DNA from 3 places in the Marinobacter sp. es.042 genome. Region 1 is predicted to be linked to each of the others. Evidence: predicted binding sites of a transcription regulator. Region 1 holds the regulator's gene; each other region holds the start of a gene.
What was found. Region 1 encodes sigma-54, which starts transcription at its own class of promoters, with help from an activator protein. Its sites were predicted from a motif close to ANTGGCATNNANNTTGCTNT; they were not measured.
Positions count from the first base shown of each region.

Region 2: glnK (P-II family nitrogen regulator) is a predicted target of sigma-54. The motif match lies at 3,253-3,272, and genes of this name have one in related genera.
Region 3: flhA (flagellar biosynthesis protein FlhA) is a predicted target of sigma-54. The motif match lies at 2,083-2,102, and genes of this name have one in related genera.

Region 1 is NZ_LT897781.1:544,742-549,997, reverse strand. Features, by position in the region: gene CFB02_RS02715 (KdsC family phosphatase) at 1-27, shown strand, start outside; gene lptC (LPS export ABC transporter periplasmic protein LptC) at 24-608, shown strand; gene lptA (lipopolysaccharide transport periplasmic protein LptA) at 592-1,158, shown strand; gene lptB (LPS export ABC transporter ATP-binding protein) at 1,136-1,861, shown strand; gene CFB02_RS02695 (RNA polymerase factor sigma-54) at 2,013-3,539, shown strand; gene hpf (ribosome hibernation promoting factor) at 3,640-3,948, shown strand; gene ptsN (PTS IIA-like nitrogen regulatory protein PtsN) at 4,036-4,506, shown strand; gene rapZ (RNase adapter RapZ) at 4,535-5,256, shown strand, end outside.
Region 2 is NZ_LT897781.1:2,654,051-2,659,306, reverse strand. Features, by position in the region: gene speA (biosynthetic arginine decarboxylase) at 1-310, opposite strand, end outside; gene speE (polyamine aminopropyltransferase) at 489-1,370, shown strand; gene CFB02_RS12505 (ammonium transporter) at 1,451-2,731, opposite strand; gene glnK (P-II family nitrogen regulator) at 2,805-3,143, opposite strand; gene CFB02_RS12495 (accessory factor UbiK family protein) at 3,525-3,779, shown strand; gene CFB02_RS12490 (YifB family Mg chelatase-like AAA ATPase) at 3,843-5,256, shown strand, end outside.
Region 3 is NZ_LT897781.1:699,657-704,912, reverse strand. Features, by position in the region: gene flhA (flagellar biosynthesis protein FlhA) at 1-2,000, opposite strand, end outside; gene upp (uracil phosphoribosyltransferase) at 2,219-2,857, shown strand; gene CFB02_RS03430 (uracil-xanthine permease family protein) at 2,860-4,116, shown strand; gene CFB02_RS03425 (class I SAM-dependent methyltransferase) at 4,097-4,951, shown strand.

The DNA of each region.
Region 1 (5,256 bases):
GCACCCTACCTGGAGCTCGAGGCGTGAGCTGGCTCCCGGACCGGCCCTGGCTGCGAACACTGGCGCTGGCTGGCACCGTGGTGGCCGCGGTCTTTTTGCTCTGGCAAAGCGATGAACCGCCGGTCATTGATGATGAGGCAGCCGCACTGCGGGGCGATGCCGAACCGGACGGCTTCGTGGTCAATGGCAATTACACGTCATTCGACGAGTCGGGCAAGCTGAAAATCCGGTTCTCCAGCCCCCGCATTGAACAGTTTGAAGAAGGTAACCTGGCCACCATGGAGTCTCCCCGTGCCGAACTGTATGGCGGCGACAATGTTCTGCCCTGGATTGTTGAAGCCGAGAATGGCAGTCTGCTCCAGAACCAGAACCTGGTCTATCTCACTGACAATGTACGGATTCAGCGCAGTATTGGTGAACGGAACGCCACTCTGACAACATCAACACTGACGCTGGATAATGACCGGGGCATGGTATATACCGACGCACCCGTAGAAATACGCGACGTTACCGGAGTTACCCGGGCCACGGGCATGAAAGCGTGGATTGACGAGCGGATTCTGGAACTGAACTCCCAGGTGGAAGGACGCTATGAAACCGGAAACTAACCGATACCGGAGCCTGCTGGCCGCCCTGCTGACAGTCGCAATGGCTGGCCCGGTGGCGGCTTTCGACCTTGATTCCGACATCCCGATCAAGGTTACCGCCGACAACGCCCGCCTGGACGATGGCCAGGGCATTGCCACTTACACCGGCGATGTGGAGCTTGAACAGGGCAACACCCGCCTGAACGCGGAGCGTGTGGTCCTGTACCGTACAGAAGACGGCCTGAGCCGCATCGAAGCTTCCGGAACCCCCGCAAGGTACAGGCAGCCGGCACGCGAAGGTGAAGGTGAAACCGACGCCCGCGCCCTGAATATTACCTGGTCTGCCACCGACAGCCAGCTGACCTTTGAACGGGAAGCGGTGATTGAGCAGAATGGCAACCTGTTCCGCGGCGACGTGATTCACTATGATACCGCTGGCCGCGTTGTAACCGCAGAAGGCGGCGCCGAGACCGGCGAAGGCACTGGCCGGGTAGAAATGGTGATCCAGCCGCGCAGCGCCGACAGACGCACTGACAAACAGGAAACCGATGGCAGTTCTGAGAGCCAGTAACCTGGCAAAGAGTTACAAGCAGAAAAAAGTGGTTATCGATGTATCCCTGGAAATCCGAAGCGGGGAAATTGTCGGACTGCTAGGCCCCAACGGCGCCGGGAAAACCACCTGTTTCTACATGATCGTGGGGCTGGTACCTGCCGATCACGGGCGGATCACCATCGACAGCCGGGATATTACGCCGCTGCCGATGCACGGTCGGGCCCGTCAGGGCATCGGCTACCTGCCACAGGAAGCCTCGGTTTTCCGCAAGCTGTCTGTGCGCGACAACATTATGGCGATCCTCGAGACGCGGCAAGGCCTGAGCAAGGCAGACCGGCAGAAAAAGCTCGAGGAGCTGCTGGAGGAATTCCACATCACCCATATCCGGGACAGCGTTGGTATGGCCCTGTCCGGTGGTGAGCGGCGACGGGTGGAAATTGCCCGGGCCCTGGCCATGGAGCCGGCTTTCATCCTGCTGGATGAGCCCTTCGCCGGTGTTGACCCTATATCCGTCAGCGACATCAAACACATTATCCGGCATCTGCGGGACAAAGGGATTGGCGTGCTGATCACCGACCATAACGTGCGCGAGACTCTCGATATCTGCGAGAACGCGTACATTGTTTCCGGCGGGCACATCATCGCCTCCGGCAATGCCGATGCGATCCTGGCAAATCAACAGGTCAAGGAAGTCTACCTCGGGGACGAATTCAGGCTGTGACAGTGAATGGCTCATTGTTTTGATGATCTGTTGCAAGTAAACTCGGCAAAGAACTTGCTAGGGTAAAGAAAAACCGCGGCAAGTAACCGGCATATAAAGATTTTTTCAAGACCTATGACACAAAGCGCTGATGAGTGACGGATCCTGAACCATGGTTATGAAAGCCTCCTTACAGTTAAAGCTGGGTCAGAGCCTGACCATGACACCCCAGCTGCAACAGGCGATCCGACTTCTCCAGCTCTCTACCCTCGACCTCCAACAGGAAATCCAGCAGGCATTGGAATCCAACCCCATGCTGGAGACATCCGAGGACGACGATCAGACCGACACGGCCACCGAGAGCGACGAGCGCGAGGCCAACGCGGCCGAGTCTGCTGCGGAGACCACGCCAGAACCGTCCAGCGACTGGGACGAATCCGAAAACGGTCCGGACTGGGCGTCGGAAAACGAGATTCCGGATAACATTCCGGACGACCTGCCGGTCGACACGGCCTGGGATGACATTTACCAGTCCGCCCCCGCCCCGGCAGCCCGCAACGACGACGAAAACGATCACGATTTCGAGACCCGCAACTCGCCCACCGAGACCCTTCAGGATCACCTGGAATGGCAGCTCAACCTGACTCCCCTGAGTGAGCGGGACCAGGCCATTGCCCACGCCCTGATGGACGCCGTGGACGAGCGGGGCTATCTCACCAGCCCTCTGGAAGAAATCCACGCCGGGCTGCTGGACGAGAACGAAGAAGACCCCCTTGAACTGGATGAAGTGGAAGCCGTCCTGCATCGCCTCCAGCACTTCGATCCCCCTGGCGTGTTTGCCCGGGATTTGCAGGAATGCCTGCTGATACAGCTTAACCAGCTGCCGCCGGACACACCCTGGCTAGCCCAGGCACGCCTGGTGATCACCCACTACATCAACCTGCTGGGCAACCGGGACTACGCCCAGCTGTTGCGTCGCAGCCGCCTGAAAGAAGATCAACTCAGGGAAGTCCTTGCGTTGATTACAGGCCTCAATCCGCGCCCGGGCGACGTGATTGATCGCGCCGAGCCCGACTACGTGATTCCGGACGTCATCGTTCGCAAACACAATGGCCGCTGGCGTGTTGAGCTGAATCCGGAAATTGCACCGCGCATCCGGGTGAATGCCAGCTATGCTTCACTTATAAGGCGCGCAGACAGCAGTGCAGACAACACCTACCTCCGCGATCAGTTGCAGGAGGCCAAGTGGTTTATCAAAAGCCTGCAGAGCCGCAATGAGACCCTGCTGAAAGTGGCGACCCGTATTGTCGAGCACCAGCAGGGTTTCCTGGATTACGGCGAGGAAGCAATGAAGCCGTTGATTCTCTCGGACATTGCCCAGGCGGTGGAAATGCATGAATCAACGATTTCACGGGTAACCACCCAGAAATACATGCATACCCCCCGGGGTATTTTCGAACTGAAATATTTCTTCTCCAGCCATGTCAGCACTGATGAGGGCGGAGAATGCTCTTCCACGGCCATACGCGCGATGATCAAGAAGCTGATTGCCGCCGAAACACCCAAAAAGCCGTTGAGCGACAGTAAAATTGCAGCCATGCTAGGGGAACAGGGTATCAAGGTTGCGCGACGCACCGTTGCCAAGTACCGGGAGGCCATGCACATTCCGCCGTCCAACGAACGCAAGCGGCTGGTCTGAATACCCCGGGACGGGACGCAACACCGTATTCGCCGGCGCACAATGCGCCAGCACCCAGACCGGCTCCCGGGAGCCGGCATGATGACAACAGGAGACGCCTATGCAACTCAACATTTCAGGCCATCACGTAGAACTGACTCCCGCACTGAAGGATTACGTTTCAGAGAAGTTCGAGAAGCTCGAGCGTCACTTTGACCACATCAGTAACTGCCAGGTGACCCTGGAAGTGGAAAAGGTGCGCCAGATTGCGGAAGCCACATTGCACGTGGTAGGTGGTGAGATTCACGCAAAGGCAGAAAACGAGGATATGTACGCGGCCATTGATGCCCTTATCGACAAGCTCGACCGTCAGATCCTCAAGCACAAGGAAAAGAATGTAGAACGGATGCACGGAAACGGCTCTCGCTAACGCGCTGTTTTCATGCACTTCATCTAATCGAGCTGCGACATGAGTAACGTGTCGCAGCCTTTTTTTTAACGGAAATGCAGTCGATCCATGAGCGACACATCCCTGACCATAGACAACATTCTTGCTCCGGAGCTCACCCTCTGCAGGGTAGCTGCGTCCAGCAAGAAACGGGCCCTGGAGTTTATTGCCGAGCAAATAAACCATCAGGACAACACGCTCAGCGAGACCCAGCTCTTCAACAACCTGATTTCCCGTGAGCGCCTGGGCAGCACCGGCATTGGCCAGGGAATTGCCATTCCCCACTGCCGCCTGGAAGGACTGGATCACGTGGTGGGTGTGCTGATGACGCTTGAAGAAAGCGTGGAGTTCGATGCTATCGACAATCAGCCAGTCGATCTGATCTTTGCCCTGATTGTGCCAAAAGAGGCGACGAGCGAGCACCTTGAGCTGCTGAGCCAACTGGCGGAGAAGTTCAACGAGCGGTCGTTCTGCGATCGCCTCCGGCAATGCGAGGACGCCAGCACGCTGTACCAGCGCATGACCGCCTCGGGCGGCTGATATTCACTGCAGTGGAGGTAAGGTGGTCATGAAGCTGATTATCGTCAGTGGCAGGTCCGGTTCGGGCAAGAGTACCGCACTTCATGTGCTGGAGGACCTCGGGTTTTATTGCATCGACAATCTTCCTATTGGCCTGCTCTTTCCACTCACACGGGAAGCCGCCAGCCAGACCAGGCCTGGTCGACTGGGCAAGATGGCCGTCAGTATCGATGCGCGGAACCTTTCCGGGGAGCTGGCCAATTTCGAGGAGATCTACCGGCGCCTCCAGGAAACCGGGGTTACCGTTGAAATCATCTTCCTGGACGCCGACGAGCAGTCGCTTCTGCAGCGTTTTCACGCCACCCGCAGAAAACATCCGTTGAGTGACGACAGGACTTCGCTCCGGGAAGCCATTACCAGCGAGAAGAAACTGCTGGAGCCCCTCTCCAAGCTTTCCGATCTTTACGTAAATACCACCGGCATGTCCATGTACGAGCTGCGGGACATGATCAAGCAGCGTGTGGTCGGTCGAAAAGATCAGGAACTGGCTCTCCTGTTTCAGTCATTCGGCTTCAAACACGGCGTGCCGCTGGATTCCGACTACGTTTTCGATGTCCGCTGCCTGCCCAACCCCTACTGGGATACCAGCCTCCGCAAGTATGTCGGTACTGATCAGCCGGTTATCGAGTTTCTGGAAAAAGAACCGGCAAGCCGGAAGATGATCGAGGACCTGAAATCATTTCTGGATACCTGGCTGCCCTCTTTTGCAGA
Region 2 (5,256 bases), 1.8 Mb from region 1:
GGTTGACCTTGATGGGGTAAACCGCGGTGTAGCCACCCTGGTAGGCGTGCTCCTCTGCAACCTTGTTGAAGGCATTGCAGAGTTTGTTAACGCGGTCGTGCAGGATGTCAACGAAGCGCACAAGTACCGGCAGCTGGACCCCGGACTCGGTCAGCGTCCGGGTCAGTTCGGGCAGATTGATGCGGGCCGGGCTGTGGCCACGATCCGGGCGGATGAGCACCTGGCCCTGATCATTGACACCGATGTAGCCATCGCTCCAGTGGGCAATGTTGTAGACCTTGTGGGCCGGGGTGGCGCTGGCTTCGCTCATGCTTGCTATCCTGTCAGGAAACACTGGCCGCCATTGTATGGATTCCCATCCCCGGCTAAAAGCATCGGCTGCGGAAAATACATGGCGTTTCACCGCGATTATCGCTTTAGCTCACGGTGGGGCATCCCTACAATACGCCCTTTCAATTCAGCCCATGGCCCACAGCGGGAGGCAAGACATGACAGCACTCAATGACGACTGGTTTACCGAGGTATTCCAGGATCAGGGAACGGCGTTCTCCCTGCAGGTGAAAAAGAAGCTCCACGAGGAGCAGACACCGTTCCAGAAACTGGAAATCTACGAGACCGAGACCTTCGGCAACCTGATGGTGCTGGATGGCTGCGTGATGCTGACCACCCGCGATAACTTTCTTTACCACGAAATGATGACCCATCCGGCTCTGTTTACTCACAGGGATCCCAAAAAAGTGGTGATTGTTGGCGGTGGTGACTGCGGCACTCTGAAAGAGGTGCTCAAACACCCGGGCGTTGAAGAAGCTTGGCAGGTGGAAATCGACGAGCGTGTTACCCGCATGTCGGAAAAGTACTTCCCGGAACTTTGCGAAGCGAACAGCGACCCGCGCGCCAACTTCTTCTTTGGGGATGGCATTCAGTGGATGCGAGACATTGAGCCGAACAGTGTTGACCTTATCATCATCGACAGCACCGATCCGGTCGGTCCGGCTGAAGGCCTGTTTGCCCTGGATTTCTATCGGGATGCCATGCTGGCCCTGCGTGAGGGTGGCATTATTGTCCAACAGAGTGAGTCGCCGCTGCTGCACACTGACAGTATCATCAAGGGAATTCACGAGGATATGCGAAAGGCGGGGTTCGAGCACGTGCAGACGTTGCCATTTCCTCAGCCGGTTTACCCGACGGGCTGGTGGAGTTGCACCATGGCCAGCAAGGAAAATCCGATCAAGTACTTCCGGGAGGAAGACGCCAACAGCCGACCCTTCGTTACCCGCTATTACAATGCCGGCGTGCATCGGGGTGCGTTGGCCATGCCCCAGTTCATGTTGGATGCGCTGGAAGATCAGGTGCTCCCTGGGGAAGGCTGAGGCTTTGTTCAGTTCAAGATCATGCCATAAAAAAGGGCGCCCCGAGGGGCGCCCTTTTTGATCATGCCAGCCGGCGATCATTACTTCTGGCTGACAAACTCCGGATAGGCTTCCATACCACACTCGGACAGATCCACACCTTCGTACTCTTCTTCTTCCGAGACCCTGATGCCCATGACGGCTTTCAGGATGCCCCAGACGATCAGACTGGTGACGAATACCCAGATGAAGATGGTGAGCATGCCGACCAGCTGGCCCATGAAGGTAGCGTCTGAGTTGGACAGGAGGACCGCAAAGATACCCCAGATGCCGACCACACCGTGAACAGAGATGGCACCGACCGGGTCGTCAATGCGTAGCTTGTCCATGGTTACGATGGAGAACACAACCAGGGTGCCACCAATGGCGCCGATGATGGTGGCCAGCAGGGGAGACGGATTCGCCGGTTCTGCAGTGATCGCAACCAGGCCAGCCAGAGCGCCGTTCAGGGCCATGGTCAGGTCCGCTTTGCCGAACATCAGGCGTGCCACGATCAGGGCAGCGATCAAGCCGCCGGCTGCAGCCGCGTTGGTGTTCAGGAAGACGTTGGCCACTTCGTTGGCGACACCGATACCACCCAGTTTCAGGGTTGAACCACCGTTGAAGCCGAACCAGCCCATCCACAGGATGAAGGTACCAAGCGTTGCCAGGGGCAGGTTGGCGCCCGGGAACGCGCGGATTTCACCTTTGGCGCCGTATTTACCCTTACGGGCACCGAGCAGAAGAACGCCTGCCAGGGCTGCTGCTGCGCCGGCCATGTGGACGATACCGGAACCGGCGTAGTCGCTGTAGCTCAGCTCGTACATGCCGAATACCGCGTCGCCGTTCCAGGTCCAGGAACCCTGCATCGGGTAGATGAAGCCACACATAACAACGGCAAAGCCGAGGAAGGCCCAGAGCTTCATACGCTCAGCCACGGCACCGGAAACGATGGACATGGCGGTTGCAACGAAGACAACCTGGAAGAAGAAGTCAGAAGCGCCGCTGTATTCGCCCATGTCGCCGAAGCCGGCTTCAGTGGAGGCTGCAATAACGCCGGCAATCGCTGCGTCGTCCATCTCGGCAACAGTTGTTACACCGCTCAGGAAGATACCGCCGTCGTACATGATGTCGTAGCCGACAATCAGGTACATGGTACAGGCGACCGCAAACAGGGCCACGTTCTTGGTCAGGATTTCGGTGGTGTTCTTGGCACGCACCAGGCCGGCTTCCAGCATGGCAAAGCCAGCGGCCATCCACATGACCAGGGCACCGCAAATCAGGAAGTAAAAGGTATCCAGCGCATACTGGAGTTCAAAGATGTGATTAAGATTGCTTTCCATATGAAGCCCTCCGCACGAGGCTTTTCAGGTTATAAATTTTTTTGCGTTGGCTGATCGAAAAATCAGAGCTGGTTCAGACCGCTTCTTCGCCGGTTTCGCCAGTCCGGATCCGGATGGCTTGAGCCAGTTCAGTCACGAAGATCTTGCCGTCACCGATCTTGCCGGTGTTGGCCGCCTTGGTGATGGACTCGATAACCTGGTCCAGAAGGTTGTCGCCGATAGCAACTTCCACCTTCACCTTGGGCAGGAAATCCACCACGTATTCCGCGCCACGATAGAGTTCTGTGTGGCCTTTTTGCCGCCCGAAGCCTTTGACTTCAGTGACGGTTACGCCTTGTACGCCAATCTCGGATAGTGCCTCACGGACATCATCCAATTTGAAAGGCTTGATGATCGCTGTCACAAGTTTCATTGCTTTCTCCTTGGTAAAGCCGTCTCAACAGTGAGGGCCCGTCGGCCGGTTGTTGAGCTCGGGATGCTGCCACCTCGCACACCAATTGTGCGGATTGCCTACGAGAGCTTTAGCATCGTGTATGCCAACGCAAAAAAATAGTTCAAAAACAATAAGCTACGATATCAGCGTACCAGAATGGCGCAAACTTGTGCACCAAAATAGAGCGGGTAGCCGGCCAGTGAGCCAATTTGGAGCGGGCTCCCTGGCTCTTCGCCACTTATCATAGGGTCGACCACCTACAGTATGGCAGGGGCTGCGGTGTGATACACTCCCGCTAACCGGCAACCGGCCCTGTCTTTTAGTCGAAGCCGGATATTTCAGGAATTTGTGAGGTGACGTGTGAAAGGTCCACAGGATATTTTTTCCCAGCTGCAGGGCCAGTTTGGCCAGTTTGTTCCCGACATGGCTCGCGCTGCACGGGAAGATTTTGAAACCCAGGCCCGGGCCACCGTGATGGCCGTTCTGTCTCGCCTGGAGTTGGTAACCCGGGAGGAGTTTGACGCTCAGCAGGCAGTCCTGCTGAAGACCCGTGAAAAGGTGGACGCGCTCGAGAAGCGGGTGGCCGAACTGGAAAATTCCCTGCAGAAACAATAAATCCCGGACACGTCCGGCAGGATGCCGGGCAAACAGTTCCGGTTATTACCATGGATGGTTGTCATGCTTGCTATTGTTCATTCCCGCGCCGCCATTGGCGTGTCAGCGCCTGCCGTTACCGTTGAAGTTCATCTCTCGGGCGGCTTGCCCGCGCTCTCGATCGTGGGCTTGCCGGAAACCGGTGTAAGGGAGAGCAAGGAGCGCGTCCGAAGCGCGCTTCTTAACGCCGGTTTCGAATTTCCCGCCCGAAGAATTACCATCAATCTCGCCCCCGCTGATCTGCCAAAAGAGGGTGGCCGGTTCGATCTTCCCATCGCCCTGGGCATTCTGGCAGCGTCTGGTCAGATCCCGGTCGACAGCCTTTCCGACTGCGAATTCGTCGGCGAATTGTCCCTTGATGGTGCACTGCGCCCTCTGAAAGGTGTTCTGCCGGCCGTGTTGGCCGCACGAGAGGATGGTCGGGCCTTACTGGTTCCCCACGCCAACTCCGAGGAAGCGGCACTGGCAAGCCAGGGTGACCTTCTGGCCGCCGGCCACCTGCTGACCGTGTGCGAACATCTGAGTGGTCGAGCCCGTCTTGTGCCGGTGCCCAGGTCTCCCCTGGACGAAGCGCCGGGCGGCACCCGTGAGGTGCCCGATCTGTCGGATGTCCGCGGCCAGCAGGTCCCGCGACGCACGCTGGAGGTGGCGGCAGCGGGTGGGCACAATCTTCTGTTCTTCGGTCCCCCGGGAACCGGCAAGAGCATGCTTGCCAGTCGCTTGCCCGGAATCCTGCCTGGGCTGGATGATGCGGCGGCCATGGAAGTGGCGAGCGTGCATTCGGTGGCGGGTCTGCCGGTTCGGGCCGGTGGCTGGCGTCAGCCGCCTTTCAGATCGCCTCATCATACTGCATCGGCGGTTGCTCTGGTGGGCGGCGGAAGCAGCCCGAGGCCGGGGGAAATCTCCCTGGCACATCGGGGCGTACTGTTTCTCGACGAGTTGCCGGAGTTCGAACGACGGGTGCTGGAAGTGCTCCGGGAGCCGATGGAAACCGGGGAGATCTCGATCAGCCGGGCGGCGCGTCAGGTCAATTTTCCCGCGCGCTTTCAGGTTGTTGGCGCGATGAACCCGTGCCCTTGCGGTTACAGCGGTCATCCCGGCATCGAGTGTCAGTGTACGCCGCAACAGGTTGCCCGCTACCGGTCGAAGATCTCCGGGCCTTTGCTCGACAGGTTTGATTTGCACGTTGAGGTGCCGGTACAGGGCGGCGACGTGCTGATGCGCCAGGGTGGGGACGGCGAGGACAGCGCCACAGTCCGGGAGCGTGTTCGGGCTGCCAGAGCCCGACAGTCAGAGCGGGGTTGCCTGAACGCCGCGCTGTCTGGTCGGGAATTACAGGCTGCATGCCGACTGGACGCACAGGGTGAGCAACTGCTTACCGGTGCCATGGAGAAGCTGGGGCTTTCAGCCCGGGCGTTGCATCGCATCCTTCGGGTGG
Region 3 (5,256 bases), 150 kb from region 1:
AGCGAGCGCTGGAGCTTTTCAACCATATTCGGCTCCAGGACCAGGCCAATATCTTCCTGTCCGCCGGATTGTTGACTCTGCTGAACAGACTTTAGCAATAACTGTTCCAGATCCGGATCCAGGGTGATCACCGGTATCTCCGATTCGTTGCCGCAGATACTCTGGACAATCATCCGACGCAGGGACTGCCGGGCAACGGTGGTCAACAGCTTCGGATCCTGACTCTTCGGGTGCACGTTCACGATGGCCTCGGCAATGGACCGCATGTCCCGGATCGGCACTTCCTCTTTCAGGAGGTTCTGCAGCACTTTCAGCAGCAAGCTGATGGATACGGTGGTGGGCACCAGTTCCTCGGCCAACTTCGGAGAAATCTTTTCAAGCTGATCCAGCCATTTCTGGACTTCCTCGTGGCCCAGCAGCTCGTGGGCGTGTTTCTGCAGCACCTGGTTAAGGTGGGTCGCGACCACCGTACTGGCATCGACCACGGTATAGCCGAGCGTCTGGGCCTGGTCTTTCTTGTCTGGCTCAATCCAGCTGGCATCCAGACCAAACGCCGGATCCTTGCCTTCAATGCCCTCTATCTTTCCGAATACCTGACCGGGGTCGATGGCCAGCTCGCGGTCCGGATGGATTTCGGCCTCGGCAATGGTCACGCCCATCAGGGTAATGCGATAGACGTTAGGCATCAGATCGAGGTTGTCTCGAATGTGGACCGAGGGCATCAGGAAGCCGAGATCCTGGGACAACTTTTTACGAACGCCCTTGATACGACTGAGCAACTGGCCACCTTGTGACTTGTCCACCAGCGGGATCAACCGATAACCCACTTCCAGACCGACAATATCGACAGTGGACACATCGTCCCAGCCCAGCTCCTTGGTCTCTCCAGGGGCCGGTAGCTGACGACCCTGATCGCCGCCAGCATCACCGCCTGGTGGCAGATCACGCCCCGCCGGCCGCGGAGTCGCCCCGCCAGCGCCCCGCGCCGGGAATGCGCCATCTTCTTCGACGGTCTGTCTCTGGTGCTTCCAGATATACCAGGCAGCGCCGGCGGCCAGTGCACCCAGACCCAGGAAGGCCACGTGGGGCATGCCGGGAATCAGACCGAGAATGATCAGGATAGCGGCGGCAATGGACAGCGCCTTGGGCGCGCTGAACATTTGCTGGAGGATCTGGCCTCCCATGTCCTGGCTGGAGGTAACCCGCGTTACCATGATTGCAGCAGACGTGGATAGCAGCAGCGAGGGAATCTGTGCCACCAGGCCGTCGCCAATGGTCAGCAGCGCATAGCGCTCCATGGCCAGCCCGAAATCCAGACCGTGCTGCAGCATACCAATGGCAATACCGCCAATGATGTTGATGGCAAGAATCAGCAGGCCAGCAATGGCGTCGCCTTTCACAAACTTGGACGCGCCGTCCATGGAGCCGTAGAAATCCGCTTCCTGGGCAATCTCGGCACGACGATGCTTGGCCTCATCCTGATTGATCAGGCCGGCGTTCAGATCCGCATCGATCGCCATCTGCTTGCCGGGCATTGCATCCAGTGTGAAACGGGCGCTTACCTCGGAGACCCGGCCGGCACCTTTGGTCACGACCAGGAAGTTGATGATCATGAGAATCGCGAACACCACCAGACCTACGGCGTAGTTGCCGCCGATCAGAACGGCGCCGAAGGATTCGATCACTTTACCGGCGGCGTCACCACCTTCGTGGCCGTTCAGCAGAACAATCCGGGTAGACGCCACGTTCAAGGCGAGACGCAGAAGTGTGGCTACCAGCAGGACCGTGGGAAAAGATGCAAACTCCATCGGCCGCAAGGCGTAGACACACACCAGCAGAATGACAATCGATAGGGTGATGTTGAAAGTAAAGAACACGTCCAGGAGGAACGCCGGCATGGGCAGAATCATCATGCCCAGCAAGCCCATCAGCATGATGGGTATGCCCAGGTTGCCCCGCGTCAGGGTTTTGACGTTATTGAGGACTAAAGCTCTGTCCATGCCGGATACTTCTCCGATTGGCCGTGCCTGCAGGCGTTTTGAAGGTCGAAAATCTGACACCGGAGCGTCGTTTGGAAGGGTTATCGCAAGATCCGTACCACCCCTTAGGGGATTTCCGTTAAGCAGCCATTTGCGGCCTGACTCGCCTTGCCAGATGCGGTATCCTTGCGCCATTTGATCGCGACGCCAAAATTCCAACCAGACACACAGGTGACCCCATGCCAATCCACGAGGTAAAACACCCTCTGATCCGCCACAAGCTCGGCATCATGCGCCGTGCGGATATCAGCACCAAGAATTTCCGGGAGCTGGCACAGGAAGTCGGTGCACTCCTGACCTACGAGGCCACCAAAGACTTCAATCTGCAGGAAAAGACCATCGAAGGCTGGGCAGGGCCGGTTAACGTGGAACAGATTCACGGCAAGAAAGTCACCATCGTGCCGATCCTGCGGGCCGGCCTTGGCATGCTTGACGGTGTCCTCAGCCTGATTCCGGTGGCCCGGGTCAGTGTTGTCGGCCAGATCCGCAATGAGGAAACCCTCGAGGCCAGCACCTACCTTGAAAAGCTGGTGGGCGAACTGGACCAGCGCATGGCCATGATTGTCGATCCGATGCTCGCCACCGGTGGCTCAATGATCTCCACCATTGACCTGCTCAAGAAGGCTGGCAGCACCGAGATCCGGGCCCTGGTTCTGGTTGCCGCGCCTGAAGGCGTTGAAAAGGTTCTGGAAAAACATCCGGACGTGTCTATTTACACTGCCTCCGTTGATGAGCGCCTCAACGACAAAGGCTACATCCTTCCGGGTCTCGGCGATGCCGGTGACAAAATCTTCGGCACCAAGCAAAAGGACGTTTAAGAATGCAGGACCATACCAACGACCCGGTCTGGAAACAGGCTATTGCAGGCTCCCAGATGCTGCTGGTGGCGTTCGGCGCGCTGGTTCTGATGCCACTGATTACCGGGCTGGATCCCAACGTGGCCCTGTTCACCGCCGGCCTGGGCACCCTGATCTTTCACGTGGTGACCGGCGGTCAGATCCCGATTTTCCTCGCGTCGTCCTTCGCCTTTATTGCCCCCGTGATTGCCTCCAAAGGCAAGTTCGGCATGGAAGAGACGCTCGGCGGCCTGATGGCGGCGGGTATTCTCTATATTTTCCTCAGTGGACTGGTGCGGCTGCGAGGCACCGGTTTTGTCCGCCGCCTGTTGCCGCCGGTGGTCATCGGCCCCGTGATCATGACTATCGGTCTCGGCCTGGCGCCGGTTGCCGTTCACATGGCCTCCGGCCGCACCGGTGATGGCGCGAACCAGCTGATTCCCTACGACACTGCCATCTGGATCGCCATGATCTCGCTGGCCGTAACCATCATCATGTCGGTCTGGTCGAAAGGCATTTTCCGGCTGATTCCGATCATGTTCGGTGTTATCACCGGCTACATCCTCTCCGCGTTTGCCGGGATCGTGGATACCACGCCAATCCGGGACGCCGCCTGGTTTGCGGTTCCCAACTTTGTGGCGCCGGAATTCAGCTGGGGCGCCGTGCTGTTCATGATCCCCGTCGCCATTGCGCCGGCCATTGAACACATCGGTGACGTGCTGGCCATCGGCAACGTAACCCGCAAGAACTACCTGGAAAAGCCGGGCCTGCACCGCACCTTGCTGGGTGACGGCCTGGCCACCAGCGCCGCCTCCATGCTCGGTGGACCGCCCAACACCACCTACTCGGAAGTCACCGGCGCGGTTATGCTCACCAAGAACTTCAACCCCAAGGTCATGTGGTGGGCTGCCTGCATCGCCATTGTTCTGGCTTTCGTGGGCAAGTTCGGCGCAGCACTGCAGACGATCCCGGTACCCGTCATGGGCGGCATCCTCTGCCTGCTGTTCGGTTCCATTGCCGTCGTTGGCCTGAACACACTGATCCGCCACCAGGTAGATCTGTCACAGTCTCGCAACCTGGTTATCGTGGGTGTCACCCTGGTGTTCGGTATCGGCGGCATGGTGCTCGGGCACCTGGAGGGCATCGCGTTGTGCGCGGTGGCTGCCATCATCCTGAACCTGATACTCCCCGGCAGCCGCGAGGCATGGGGTAAAGCCGTCTATGAGCAGAAAGCCGACTGACAGCTCTGGCATCAGCTTCACTGCCCTGTATACCGGTGCCGTCTGGCACCGGTACGGGCTCTCTGACGACACCCTCGTTACGGAAAAGGGCCGCTGGATCTATCGCCTGATGACCCCCTTCGAAGCCGCCAGTCAGGCCGCCATCGGCGGAAACATCCGCACCTTCCTGCTGCAACGACATCTGATTATCGACCACCTGATTGATCAGGCCATCCGCGACAAGGGCATTACACAAGTGCTGGAAATCGCCTGCGGCATGTCGCCAAGAGGCATTCGGTTACGCCAGAAACACCCCCTACTCCATGTGGTCGAAGCCGACCTGCCCGACATGGCGGCTCGCAAAGCACTGCGCCTGATGGCCACGGGCCGACTCGGCGACCACCACCAGGTCACGCCGATCGATATCCTCGCGGACTACGGCGAGTATCAACTGGAAAAAGTGATCGACCGGGTATTTGAGAATTCCGAACCGGTGATCATTATCACCGAAGGCCTGACCAGCTACTTCTCACTGCCGACCATCAGCGAGTTCTGGCACCGCCTAGCCGCTGCCATGGCCAAACGCCCGGGCTCCATTTACCTCTCCGAGAGCTACTACCAACCCCGCCAGCCGTTGCTGAACACCACCCTCAAAGCCCTCGGTGGCGTCCTCGGGGCCGTAACCCGCAGCGAGGTATCTTTCCACTTCCAGACCGACGAAGAGGCACGGGAACACTTCCTGTCCTGTGGGTTTGCCTCCGCCACGGTGCACGATCCGCGATCCTGGTATGGGATTCTGCCAATTCCCGAAAGCCGCGGGGAACCGATGGTTCGGGTTATCGAGGCTGGTTGCTGATCTTGCCTTCGAGTCCTGCCCTAGCCTGCTGTTTCGGGGGAAGAGGTTTGTGGGTCTGCTTCCCAAAAAACGCTACGAGCACATCCATGTGCGCTTGGCTGTGGCCATCCATGGCCACAGACATTTTTGGGAAGCAGACCCACAAACCTCGCACACCTGACGGGAATCCGCCAAAACCACTAAGGTTGGATTAGGCGAAGCTATAATCCGACCTACGATTCTGACTTTCAATGCGATATCGAATGGCTCAGAAGCGGTTTGTCGGGTGGGCCTCCCAAAAATGTCGGCGGCCAGGGATGGCCGAC